3 regions of the Azonexus hydrophilus genome follow, and region 3 is predicted to be linked to each of the others. Evidence: predicted binding sites of a transcription regulator. Region 3 holds the regulator's gene; each other region holds the start of a gene.
The links. The regulator FNR, encoded in region 3, switches genes on or off when oxygen is low (the NO sensors DNR and NnrR bind a similar motif). The targets are predictions, from matches to a motif close to TTGANCTAGNTCAA.
Positions count from the first base shown of each region.

Region 1: AADV58_RS08690 (DUF2249 domain-containing protein) is a predicted target of FNR. The motif match lies at 1,786-1,799, and genes of this name have one in related genera.
Region 2: ubiU (ubiquinone anaerobic biosynthesis protein UbiU) is a predicted target of FNR. The motif match lies at 2,145-2,158, and genes of this name have one in related genera.

Region 1 covers NZ_CP151406.1:1,809,424-1,813,616, forward strand. The annotation lists gene AADV58_RS08680 (pyridoxal phosphate-dependent aminotransferase) at 1-417, shown strand, start outside; gene AADV58_RS08685 (homoserine dehydrogenase) at 421-1,731, shown strand; gene AADV58_RS08690 (DUF2249 domain-containing protein) at 1,872-2,144, shown strand; gene AADV58_RS08695 (hypothetical protein) at 2,146-3,270, shown strand; gene thrC (threonine synthase) at 3,304-4,193, shown strand, end outside.
Region 2 covers NZ_CP151406.1:209,291-213,483, forward strand. The annotation lists gene rodA (rod shape-determining protein RodA) at 1-261, shown strand, start outside; gene AADV58_RS00980 (septal ring lytic transglycosylase RlpA family protein) at 258-1,181, shown strand; gene AADV58_RS00985 (response regulator) at 1,187-2,089, opposite strand; gene ubiU (ubiquinone anaerobic biosynthesis protein UbiU) at 2,215-3,222, shown strand; gene AADV58_RS00995 (U32 family peptidase) at 3,225-4,127, shown strand; gene ubiT (ubiquinone anaerobic biosynthesis accessory factor UbiT) at 4,124-4,193, shown strand, end outside.
Region 3 covers NZ_CP151406.1:2,816,489-2,820,681, reverse strand. The annotation lists gene AADV58_RS13575 (LysR family transcriptional regulator) at 1-681, shown strand, start outside; gene AADV58_RS13570 (PQQ-dependent sugar dehydrogenase) at 695-1,825, shown strand; gene fnr (fumarate/nitrate reduction transcriptional regulator Fnr) at 1,829-2,572, opposite strand; gene hemN (oxygen-independent coproporphyrinogen III oxidase) at 2,658-4,061, shown strand; gene AADV58_RS13555 (sulfite exporter TauE/SafE family protein) at 4,124-4,193, shown strand, end outside.

The DNA.
Region 1 (4,193 bases), 1.0 Mb from region 3:
GCCAACGCGCCCGGCCAGCACGGCATCCAGACCGCACTGGGCGGTTATCAGAGCATCGACGATCTGGTGCGCGACGGCGGTCGCCTGCGTCGCCAGCGCGATCTCGCACACGAACTGATCACCGCGATTCCCGGTGTCTCCTGCGTCAAGCCCAAGGCGGCGCTGTACATGTTCCCCAGGCTTGATCCCAAGATCTATCCGATCAAGAACGACCAGCAATTCATCGCCGAACTGCTGCAGGAAGAAAAGGTCCTGCTGGTCCAGGGGACCGGCTTCAACTGGCCGCAGCCCGACCACTTCCGGCTGGTCTTCCTGCCGCACGAGGACGATCTGCGCGAGGCCGTCGGCCGCGTTGCCCGCTTCCTCGAAAACTATCGCAAACGTCACAACACCAACCATCTCATCAACAAAGACTGAGCTATGAAACCCATCAATGTAGGCCTAATCGGCATCGGCACCGTCGGCGGTGGCACCTGGACCGTTCTCAACCGTAACGCGGAAGAAATTACCCGCCGCGCCGGCCGCCCGATTTGCATTACCGCCGTGGCCGACAGGAATGTGGAACTCGCCCAGCAGATCACCGGCGGCAGCGCCCGCGTCACGGCCGACGCCTTTGCCCTGGTCAATGACCCGGAAATCGACATCATCGTCGAACTGATCGGCGGCTACGGTGTCGCCAAGGATCTGGTGATGCAGGCGATCGCCAACGGCAAGCACGTCGTTACCGCCAACAAGGCGCTGCTCGCCGTGCATGGCACCGAGATCTTCACCGCCGCCCAGCAGAAAGGCGTCATGGTCGCCTTCGAAGCGGCCGTCGCCGGCGGCATCCCGATCATCAAGGCGCTGCGCGAAGGCCTGACCGCCAACCGCATCGAATGGGCGGCCGGCATCATCAACGGTACCACCAACTTCATCCTCTCCGAGATGCGCGACAAGGGCCTGCCCTTTGCCGACGTGCTCGCCGAGGCGCAGCGCCTGGGTTATGCCGAGGCCGATCCGACCTTCGATATCGAAGGTGTCGACGCCGCCCACAAGGCGACGCTGATCGCCTCGATCGCCTACGGCATCCCGGTCCAGTTCGACAAGGCTTACGTCGAAGGCATCACCAAGCTCGAAGCCTCCGACATCAAGTACGCCGAACAGCTCGGCTACCGCATCAAGCTGCTCGGCATCGCCAAGCGCCGTGAAAATGGTGTCGAGTTGCGCGTGCATCCGACGCTGATCCCGGCCAAGCGCCTGATCGCCAACGTCGAGGGCGCGATGAACGCTGTCGTCGTCAAGGGCGACGCCGTCGGCACCACGCTCTACTACGGCAAGGGCGCCGGCGCCGAGCCGACCGCCTCGGCAGTGATCGCCGACCTGGTCGACGTCACCCGTCTGGCCACCGCCGACCCGGAACACCGCGTGCCGCACCTGGCCTTCCAGCCCAACGCGATGTCCAATCTGCCGATCCTGCCGATGAGCGAGATCGAGACCGGCAACTACCTGCGCCTGCGCGTCGAGGACAAGGCTGGTGTGCTCGCCGACGTCACCCGCATCCTCGCCGACCAGGGCATCTCGATTGACGCCATGCTGCAGCGCGAGCCGGAAGAGGGCGAGGGTGAGACCGACATCATCATCCTCACCCACGTCTGCAGCGAAAGCGCCGCACTCGCCGCGATCGCCAAGGTCGAGGGACTGGCTGCGGTCAAGGGCCAGGTCAAGCGTATCCGTCTGGAAGAACTGCAGTAAATCTGCCGGTCTGTGCATGGAGAAAGGGGGCTGCGGCCCCCTTTGTCGTTCAGGGCGATGCAGATCAAGGAAACGACCGGCCGGGGTCGGCAGAATCAGGGCTCTTGCTGCTTGCGGCAGCTTCTTACAAGGAAATCCCCATGACTCACGCCATCCATGCCTGCGACCGTCCCACCGCCGAGGCGCTTTATCCCTTCGACGCCCGTGGTGTTGCCAAGCGTTTTCGTCATGCCGCCATCTTCGGCGCGCTCGAGTCGCTGATGCCGGGCGAAACCATGCGTTTCTGCAACGACCACGACCCCTTGCCGCTGCTTGCCCAGATGCAGCAGCGCTATGGTAACCAGGTGTCGATCGAGTACGTGCAGCGCGAACCGGGCGCCATCGTCATCGACTTCAAGGTGATCGGCGGCTGATTTGCTGATAACCGCTGCCCTGACGCTACTGGCCGTGCTCACAGCCGCTTCGCTGGCGGCGGTCGGGGTCGGCACGCCGGCAGCGGTGGCGCATCTGGTGTTTGCCGTCGGCATCGTGCCGCTGATTTTTGCGGCAATGACGCACTTCGTGCCCGTGCTCACGCGAACCGGCGATGCGCCGGCAATCATCCGGTGTTTGCCGGTGTTTGCCCAGTTGGCTGGGGTCCTGCTGGTGCTTGCATTGCAGGGCATATTCCCCTACGAGCTGCTGCAACTGGCAGCCGCCATCGATCTGGCACTGGCCGGCGGCTTGCTCTACTGGATCGTGCGTCGGGCACGTGCCGCGTTGGGGCGGCCGCATCCGGGCTGGCGATGGTATGCGGCAGCACTTGCTGTACTGATGCTGGCGCTAGTGGCCATCCTCGCGATGGCGCTGTGGCCGGCGCATTGGCAAATCTGGCGCCTGCTGCATCTGCACCTGAATACGCTGGGCCTGGTCGGCCTGGCCGCATTCGGTACGCTGCCGGTTCTTCTGCCGACCGTGCTTGGCCGAGGTGACCCGGGGGCAGCACAATGGCTGCAGCGTTACCTATGGCCCATGCTGCTGGCCGTGCTGACGCTGGTTCTGGGCATTGCCGTTCATTGGTCGCTGGCGGCCGTCGGGGCGTCGGTGCTGCTGGTCTTGGCCGGCCTGCTGCTGGTGCGCTGGTTGCAATGCTTCGGATGGCCGCGACTTCCTGGCGATGGTGCGGCGGTATCGCTCATTGCCGCCGTGCTCGGCTGGATGTTGGGTTTGCTCGCCGGTGTGTTGCATGGCGGCGGGGCGATGCCGGCCATGCCCGGGCTGTGGGCCTGGGTGGCAGCGTTCCTGCTGCCGCTGGTGACCGGTGCCTTGAGCCAGTTGCTGCCGGTGTGGCGCTGGCCGGGGCGGCAATCCCCGGAGCGCGACGCGATGCGCAGCCGCCTGGTCGCCCGTGGGGCGCTGCGGGCAGGCTTTTTCCTGCTGGCTGGTGCTGCGTTTCTGGGCGGTTTTGTATTGCCCGGCATGATCTTGGCCATGCTCGGCTTGCTGCTGTTTATTGTTTCCGTGCTGCAGACCGTGCGAATCCGGCAGTCGACGCGTTAAAATCATCGTTTTTCCGCTTTCCAGGGTTTCACCATGCGCTACATCTCGACTCGCGGGCAGTCCGCCCCTCAGGCCTTCTGCGATATCCTTCTCGGCGGTCTGGCGCCGGACGGTGGCCTGTATCTGCCGGAATCCTACCCGCAAGTCAGCCGTGCCGACCTCGATGCCTGGCGCCAGCTTTCCTACGCCGATCTGGCGTACGAAATCCTGTCCAAGTTCATCACCGACATTCCGGCCGACGACCTCAAGGCCATCGTCGCCAAAACCTATACCGCTGATGTCTATCGCTTCACCCGTAACGGTGGCAACGCCAGCCAGATCACCCCGCTGACCAAGCTGGATGATGGGCTATACACGCAGGAGCTGTCGAACGGTCCGACGCTGGCCTTCAAGGACATGGCGATGCAGTTGCTCGGCAATCTGTTCGAGTATGTACTGGACAAGCGCGGCGAGTCGATCAACATCCTTGGCGCCACTTCCGGCGACACCGGTTCGGCCGCCGAATACGCGATGCGCGGCAAGCACAACGTCAAGGTTTTCATGCTGTCGCCGGACGGCAAGATGAGCGCCTTTCAGCGCGCCCAGATGTACTCGCTGACCGATGCCAACATCTTCAACATCGCCGTGCGCGGCATGTTCGATGATGCCCAGGACATCGTCAAGGCGGTTTCCAACGACGCAGCGTTCAAGAAGCAGTACAAGATCGGCGCCGTCAATTCGATCAACTGGGCACGTGTCGCGGCGCAGATCGTCTATTACTTCCAGGGCTATTTCCTGGCGACCCAAACGAACGATGAGCAGGTCTCGTTCTGCGTGCCGTCGGGCAACTTCGGCAACATCTGCGCCGGTCACATCGCCCGCATGATGGGCTTGCCGATCAAGCAACTGGTGCTGGCGACCAACGAAAACGATGTGCTCGACGA
Region 2 (4,193 bases), 820 kb from region 3:
CTGTTCACGCTGCTGATCGGCCGCGGGCTGATGATCGCCGCCGCTGCGCCGACCATGTTCTCGCGCCTGCTGGCTGCGGCCCTGACCCTGGTCTTCTTCATCTACGCCTTCGTCAACATGGGCATGGTCTCGGGTATCCTGCCGGTGGTCGGCGTCCCGCTGCCCTTCATCAGCTACGGCGGCACCGCGCTGCTGACCCTGATGCTCGGCGTCGGCATCCTGATGAGCATCCATACCCACCGCATGCTGGTAAAGAAATGACCGCTTCCCTTCGCCTGCTGGCCCCCCTGACTTTCACCCTATTGCTCGCCGCCTGCGGCAGTCAGCCGGAGCGGCCGGCCAGCAGCGCGCCGGCGACCCCGAGCGCTGGTACCAGCCGCCCGGCACCCCCGCCGCCGGTTGCCACCCCGCGCGGCGGCGGTTATTACAAGGATGACGGCCCGGCCAGCGAGATTCCGGACAACCTGGACCAGATCCCCGACGCGGTACCGCGCTGGGAGCCGCTGCACCGGCCGGCACTGCGGCCGTACGAAGTATTCGGCAAACGCTACGAGCCAAACACCTCGGTCCGCCCGTACAAGGCCCGTGGCCTGGCCAGCTGGTACGGCAAGAAATTCCACGGTCAGAAAACCTCGATCGGCGAACCCTACGACATGTTCGCCATGACCGCCGCTCACCCGACGCTGGCCCTGCCGTCGTATGCCCGCGTCACCAATCTGCAGAACGGGCGCTCGGTCGTCGTTCGCGTCATCGATCGCGGCCCCTTCCACGCCGGACGCATCATCGACCTCTCCTATACCGCCGCGCACAAACTGGACATCATCCGCAACGGCAGCGCCCAGGTCGAAGTCGAGGCCATCGTCCCGACCGGCAGCAGCACCAGCTACGCCCAGGTGGCACCGCCGCCGCAGCCGGCAGTCAGCCCGCCGGTAGTGGAAAACGCTCTGCCGGCAGGGGTTTACCTGCAGCTCGGCGCCTTCGCCAATGCCGACAACGCCGACAACCTGAAGCGCCATCTGGTCGGCGAACTCGACTGGGTCAGGGAAGAAATGCACATCGTCCGGGCCAACGGCCTGCACCGTCTGCAGCTCGGCCCCTATGCCTCACGCCCGGCAGCCGAAAATATCGCCGAACGCATCCGCAGCGCACTCGGCTACAAGCCAACCATCGTCCTGCGCTAAGAACCTCAGGGACGTGGTGACAGAATGACGCGGGCGGTCACGATGTTGCCGCGGCCTTCGTATTCAAGACTGGAAAAACTGGTCAGCCGCGCCATCGCGATACCGCGCCCGTTGGGATCAAAAGCCCGCTCGGGGTCGAAATCGAGGAATTTCTGCCAGTCGAAGCCCTCACCTTCATCGGTGATGCGGAAACTGATCGCCTCGGTACTGCATGTCACCTGGATCGTCGCCCGCCGACCACTGAACGGTGCAATGTTGAGCCGGCGGCGGATTTCTGCCTCCCAGTCGCCATCCCACTTGAGCAGCGATTTTTCACGATAGGTGATACCCAGGTTACCGTGCTCGACGGCGTTGAGCATCAGGTCCGACAGGCCCGGCGCGACGCGGTCCGGATCCGGGCACAGGGCGGCCAGGACCGGCACCAGACAGGAGACTTCCTCCAGCGTGGCAAAACCGTACTCGGCGCCGACCAGCAGCTTCTGCGCTTCCTCGAGGCGGGCCGCCCGGGTGCGCAACGAAGCCCGGGCCCGCCGGTCGTCAAGGGCAGCACGGACAATCGAAATCAGCGCTTCCGGTGCATACGGCTTGGTCAGGTAGTAGTAAGCCCCGGCCTCCAGCCCCTCGCGCACCTGCTCCGGTGCCGAGGCGGCCGTCTGCATGATCACCGGCACGTCTTCGAAACGGTGGTCGGCCTTGATCCGGCGCAACAGTTCGATACCGTCCATGCCGGGCATCATCCGGTCGAGCACGACCAGCGAGAAATCGCTGCCCGGCTCGGCCAGTCGCTGCCAGGCCTGCAGCGGATCGCTGAACAACTCTAGAGCCAGCTTTTCCTGCTCGAGAAAATCCTCGATCAGCATCAGGTTGATGGCTTCGTCGTCGACAACGAGAACGTGATTCTGGGACATGGATGCTGAATGCCGATGCAGGAATGTTGCCGGAATCCTAGCACGAGCCAGGGCTTTGATGAGGATCAATGGCTGGCCCGGCGCACTGGCTATACTTTCCCCCTTCTCCGGAATGAATGTTTCTCATGCCCACCTTGCCCGATCTCGTTTGCCCCGCTGGTAGCCTGCCGGCGCTCAAGGCAGCCGTGGATAATGGCGCCGACGCCGTCTATCTCGGATTCAAGAACGATACCAATGCGCGTAATTTCGCCGGTCTGAACTTCGACCAGAAAGGCATGAGCGACGGTATCCGCTACGCCCACGGCAAAGGCCGCGAAATCCTGCTGGCGATCAACACCTTCCCGCAGGCCGGGCGTACCGCCGACTGGCACAAGGCGGTCGATGCCGCCGTCGACCTCGGCGTCGATGCGATCATCCTGGCCGACGTCGGCCTGCTCGATTACGCCACCCGCCGTCATCCGCAACAACGGCTGCACCTGTCGGTCCAAGGGTCGGCGACCAGCTACGAGGCGATCAATTTCTGCCAGCGCGAATTCAACATCCGGCGCGCCGTCCTGCCGCGCGTGCTGACGCTGGCCCAGGTCGAGCATGTGATCCGGAATACCTCGGTGGAAATCGAAGTCTTCGGTTTCGGTAGCCTGTGCGTGATGAACGAGGGTCGCTGCTGGCTGTCGTCGTACGCCTGCGGCGAGTCGCCGAATACCGTCGGCGCCTGCTCGCCGGCCAAGTACGTCAAGTGGGACAAGCAGCCCGGCGCCATGGAAACCCGGCTCAACGGCATCCTCATCGACCGCTTCGGCGACGACGAACCGGCCGGCTACCCGACGCTGTGCAAGGGCCGCTTCGACGTGCAGGGCGAAACCTATTACGCGCTTGAGGAACCGACCAGCCTCAACGTCCTGTCCATCCTGCCCGATATCCTCAAGATCGGCGTGCGCGCGATCAAGGTCGAAGGCCGGCAGCGCAGCCCGACCTACGTCACCCAGGTGACCCGAACCCTGCGCGCCGCACTCGATGCGCTGCGCGAAGGCGACGCGCGCTACCACGTCAAGCCGGCCTGGCAAAGCGAACTGGCCAAGGTTTCCGAAGGCAGCCAGGCGACGCTCGGCGCCTACAACCGGCCGTGGAGATAAGCATGAAACTGTCGCTCGGCCCCCTGCTCTACTTCTGGCCCAAGGCCGAAGTCATGGCCTTTTACGCGGAAATGGCCCAAAACCCGGCCCTCGACGTCATCCATGTCGGTGAAGTGGTCTGTTCCCGGCGCCAGCAGTTGCGCACCAGCGACTGGATCGGCCTGGCCCGCGACCTGACCGACGCCGGCAAGGAAGTCATCGTTTCGGCGCAGGCCCTGCTCGAATCGGAGAGTGACCTGAAGGCCCTCCGCCGCCTGGTCGACGACGCAGGCTGCAAGGTCGAAGCCAACGACCTCGGCGCGGTCAATCTGGTTTGTGGCAAACCCTTTGTCGCCGGGCCGCACCTGAACATCTACAACGAGGAAACGCTGGCCACCTTCGCCCGCTACGGCATGTGCCGCTGGGTACCGCCGCTGGAAGCCTCGCGCCAGATGATCGAGCACCTGCATCGTTACCGGCCGGCCGGCGTCGAGACTGAGGTCTTCGCCTTCGGCAAACTGCCGCTGGCCTTTTCGGCACGCTGCTTCACCGCCCGTCATTACGACCTGAACAAGGACGATTGCCAGTTCAAGTGCCTCGACCATGAGGAAGGACTGACCCTGCGCACTCGCGAAGGCCAGGAATTCCTGACCATCAACGGGATCCAGACGATGTCGGCGCAGACCTACAGCCTGCTCGGCGACATGCCGGCGCTGCGCGAGATCGGCATCGACATTATCCGCCTCAGCCCACAGAAGAAGCACATGGCCGAAATCATCGCTGCCTTTGCCGCCGCCGGAAGCGGACAAGTCACCGCGCCCGACACCTCGACCTGGAGCGAAAGCGGCCTGGTCAACGGCTACTGGCACGGCGACGCCGGTATTGCGGTACATTCCGCCAACGAACTTCCCGGAGTCACCGCATGAGCCCGAACTTCGTCATTCCCCGTTTCCGCCTGCCGGCCTTCATCGCCCGCTTCGGCCACAAGCTGC
Region 3 (4,193 bases):
CTGCACCAGACGCCGCGCGGCAAGCTGCGCTTCAGTGCGCCGGTGGCTTTCAGCACGCTGCACGTGGCGCCGGCGCTGGCCGATTTCATGCTGCAATACCCGGAGCTGTCGGTGGACATGACGATCAGCGACCGCCTGGTCAATCTGGTCGACGAAGGCTACGACCTGGCCTTGCGTATCGCCCCGGAGCCCGGCGGCAACCTGGTCGCCCGGCGCCTGGCGCCGATCCGGCGGAAGATCTGCGCCAGCCCGGCCTATCTGTCGCGCTGGGGCGTACCGCAGCTGCCTGCCGATCTGGCCCGGCACAACTGTCTCGACTACACCTATCTGACGACGCAGGGTTTCTGGCACCTGCAGGGGCCGGACGGCGACATTTCGGTGCCGGTGTCAGGTTCGCTGCGCATCAACGACGACGAGGCGCTGTCGCAGGCCGTCCTCGGCGGTCTCGGCCTGGCGCTGTTGCCGACCTTCATCATCGGCAGCGAACTGCAGGCCGGAAGGCTGGTCGAAGTGTTGCCGGGCTATGTGCCAATCGAGCGCTTCATCTACGCCGTGCATCTGCCGAATCGCCATCTGCCGCTGAAGGTGCGCGCCTTCATCGATTTCCTGCAGCAGCGCTTCGGCGAACAGCCTTACTGGGATCAGCCCGGCGAACGCCTGTGGCTGGGCCTGAGTCGATAACGAGGAAATGCCGATGAAACGTCTGTTGATGGTTGCCGGTCTGGTGGCTTGTCTGGGATTGCCGGCGCAGGCCGAGGTGCTGCGCAGCGAACGCGAGGATTTCCGGGTGCGCGTGCTCAGCGAGGGGCTGGTGCATCCTTGGGCGCTGGCTTTTTTGCCCGACGGTCGCATGCTGGTCAGCGAGCGGCCGGGGCGCCTGCGCTTGCTGGCGGCCGACGGTCGACTCGATCCGCGCCCGGTGGCGGGCGTGCCGGCGGTTGCAGCGAGCGGACAGGGCGGTTTGCTCGACGTCGTGCTGCATCCGGACTTTGCCGCCAACGGCTGGATCTACCTGAGCTACGCCGCGGCCGGCGAGGGCGGGGTCGGTACCGAGGTGGTGCGCGGACGCTGGGTGTCCGATGCCGCCGGTCACCGGCTGGAAGACCTGCGGGTGATCTACCGGCAAAGGCCGAAATCGTCCGGTGGGCAGCATTTCGGCTCGCGCCTGGTGTTCGACCGGGACGGCTTCCTGCACATCAGCCAGCGCGATCGCGGCACGATGGCGCGGGCGCAGCAGCTCGACGATCTGGCCGGCAAGCAGGTCCGGCTGCACGACGATGGTCGGGTGCCGGCGGACAATCCCTGGCGGGGAGTGGCCGGTGCGCATCCGGAAATTTTCAGCGTCGGCCATCGCAACATCCAGGGGGCGGCGCTGCACCCGGTCAGCGGCGCTTTGTGGACCCATGAGCACGGCCCCCAGGGTGGCGACGAGATCAATATCGTGCGCAAAGGACGCAACTACGGCTGGCCGGTGATCACCTACGGGGTGAATTACGTGATCGGCACGAAAATCGGCGTCGGCACGCATCGCGAGGGGCTGGAGCAACCCCTGTACCAATGGACGCCGTCGATTGCCCCGTCGGGCATGGCCTTCTATGTCGGCGAGCGTTTTCCTGCGTGGCGCGGCAACCTGTTCGTCGGCGCGCTGAAATACCAGATGCTGGTCCGCCTGGAACTCGACGGCGAGCGGGTGGTGCATGAGGAGCGCCTGCTGAGCGGGCGCGAAGGCCGGATTCGCGATGTCCGTCAGGGGCCGGACGGGCTGATCTATCTGCTCACCGACGCGCCCGACGGCAAGCTGCTGCGTCTTGAACCGACGCGCTGAAACTCAGGCGCGGTGGTTCATCAGGGCCTTGAGACCGTTCACGTTGAGGATGCGGATGTGCTTCTGCTGCACCGCGATGTAGCCTTCTTCCTGGAACTTCGAGAAGGCGCGCGACACGGTTTCCAGCTTGAGGCCGAGGTAGCTGCCGATTTCCTCGCGCGTCATGCGCAGGTAGAACTCGGCGTGCGAGAAGCCACGGGCGGTGAACCGTTGTGACAGGTTGAGCAGGAAGGCGGCCAGGCGCTCTTCGGCGCGCATCGTGCCGAGCAGCATCATCACGCCGTGATCGCGGACGATCTCGCGGCTCATCACCTTGTGGAAGTGGTGCTGCAGGTTGTGGATCTCGCGCGACAGGCTTTCCAGCCGGTTGAACGGGATCGCGCAGATCTCGCTGTCCTCGAGGGCGATGGCGTTGCAGGTATGGTGTTCGGTGCTGATGCCGTCGAGGCCGAGCAGTTCGCCGGCCATCTGGAAGCCGGTCACCTGGTCGCGGCCGTCTTCGAGCAGCACGTCGGTCTTGAAGAAGCCGCTGCGGATCGCGTAGATCGAGTCGAAAGCCTCGCCGGCACGGTACAGGTGATCGCCGCGTTTGATCCGGCGCCGGGTCGAAATGAGGTCGTCGAGACGCTCGAGTTCCTCAAGGCTGAGACCGAAGGGTAGACACAGTTCGCGCAGGTTGCAGTTGGAGCAGGCCGTCTTGATGACGGTCAGCGTAATTTCCTGATTCAACGGGATTGTGCTGGGCATTGGCAACCTGCGTTGGCTTGATCCATGTCAACCGGAACTGCGATCCATCCCCACATAATCAAGCCTAAACTTGGCGCTATGTTAAATGAATTTCGCAACTGAAAACCTCGTCTTCGATCCACAGATCATTCGCCGTTATGACGTAAACGGCCCGCGTTATACGTCGTATCCCACCGCAGACCGCTTTGTCGAAGCATTCGACTCGGAGGCTGCAGCGCTCTGGCTCGGCAAGCGCAACATCGGCGGTATCAGCCGGCCGCTGTCATTATACTTCCACATCCCCTTCTGCAACACCATCTGTTATTACTGTGCCTGTAACAAGATCATCACCAAGGATCATGGGCGCAGTGCCAAGTACCTGAAGTACCTGGGTAAGGAACTGGCCCTGCAGAGCGCTTCGCTCGAAGGCCGCGACGGTGAGCACGAGGTCATCCAGCTGCATTGGGGCGGCGGTACGCCGACCTTCCTGTCGCACGACGAGATGCGCCAGCTGATGGCAGAGACGCGAAAGCACTTCAAGTTGCTCGATGGCGGTGAGTACTCGATCGAAGTCGATCCGCGCAAGGTCGATGCGGCCACCGTGGCCCTGCTCGGCGAACTCGGTTTCAACCGGATGAGCGTCGGCGTCCAGGATTTCGACGAGAAGGTCCAGGTTGCCATCAATCGCGTGCAGAGCGAAGAGGAAACCTTCAACGTGATCAAGGCGGCACGCGCCAGCGGCTTCAAGTCGGTGTCGGTCGACCTGATCTACGGCCTGCCGCACCAGAGCGTGATGGGCTTCAACCGGACCCTGGAGCGGGTGCTGGCGATGGACCCGGATCGTCTGTCGATCTACAACTACGCGCACCTGCCGGGCCTGTTCAAGCCGCAGCGGCGGATTGCCGACGCCGACCTGCCGACGCCGGATGCGCGCCTGCAGATCCTGGCGCTGGCGATCAAGAAACTGACCGACGCCGGTTATGTGTTCATCGGCATGGACCATTTCGCCAAGCCCGACGACGAGCTCGCCGTGGCCCAGCGTCAGGGACGCCTGCATCGCAATTTCCAGGGCTACTCGACCTATGCCGACTGCGACATGCTGTCCTTCGGCATCTCGTCGATCAGCAAGGTCGGGCCGACCTACTACCAGAACGTCAAGACCCTGGACGAATACTACGATCGGCTCGATGCGCCGATGTTGCCGGTGATTCGCGGTATCGAGCTGACCGCCGACGACATCCTGCGCCGTTCCATCATCCAGGCGCTGATGTGTCATTTCGAACTGTCGATCGAGAGCATCGAGAGCGCGCACCTGATCGATTTCCACAAGTATTTCGCTGCCGAGATCGAGGATTTGCGCGAACTGGAGCGCGGTGGCCTGCTCAAGATCGAGCGCGAATGGATTACCGTGCTGCCGCCGGGACGCATGCTGGTGCGCGTCATCGCCATGGCCTTCGACCGTTACCTGCGCGCCGACCGGCAGCGGACGCGTTACTCGAAAGTGATCTGACGGTGCCGGCGGAGGGGTGGGCGGGTTAAACTTCCCGCCTGTTTCCTGTCCAGCCCTGTTTCATGCCCGATACCGGTTTTCTTGCCCTGTTTCTCGTCGGCCTGCTCGGCGGTGCACATTGCGTCGGCATGT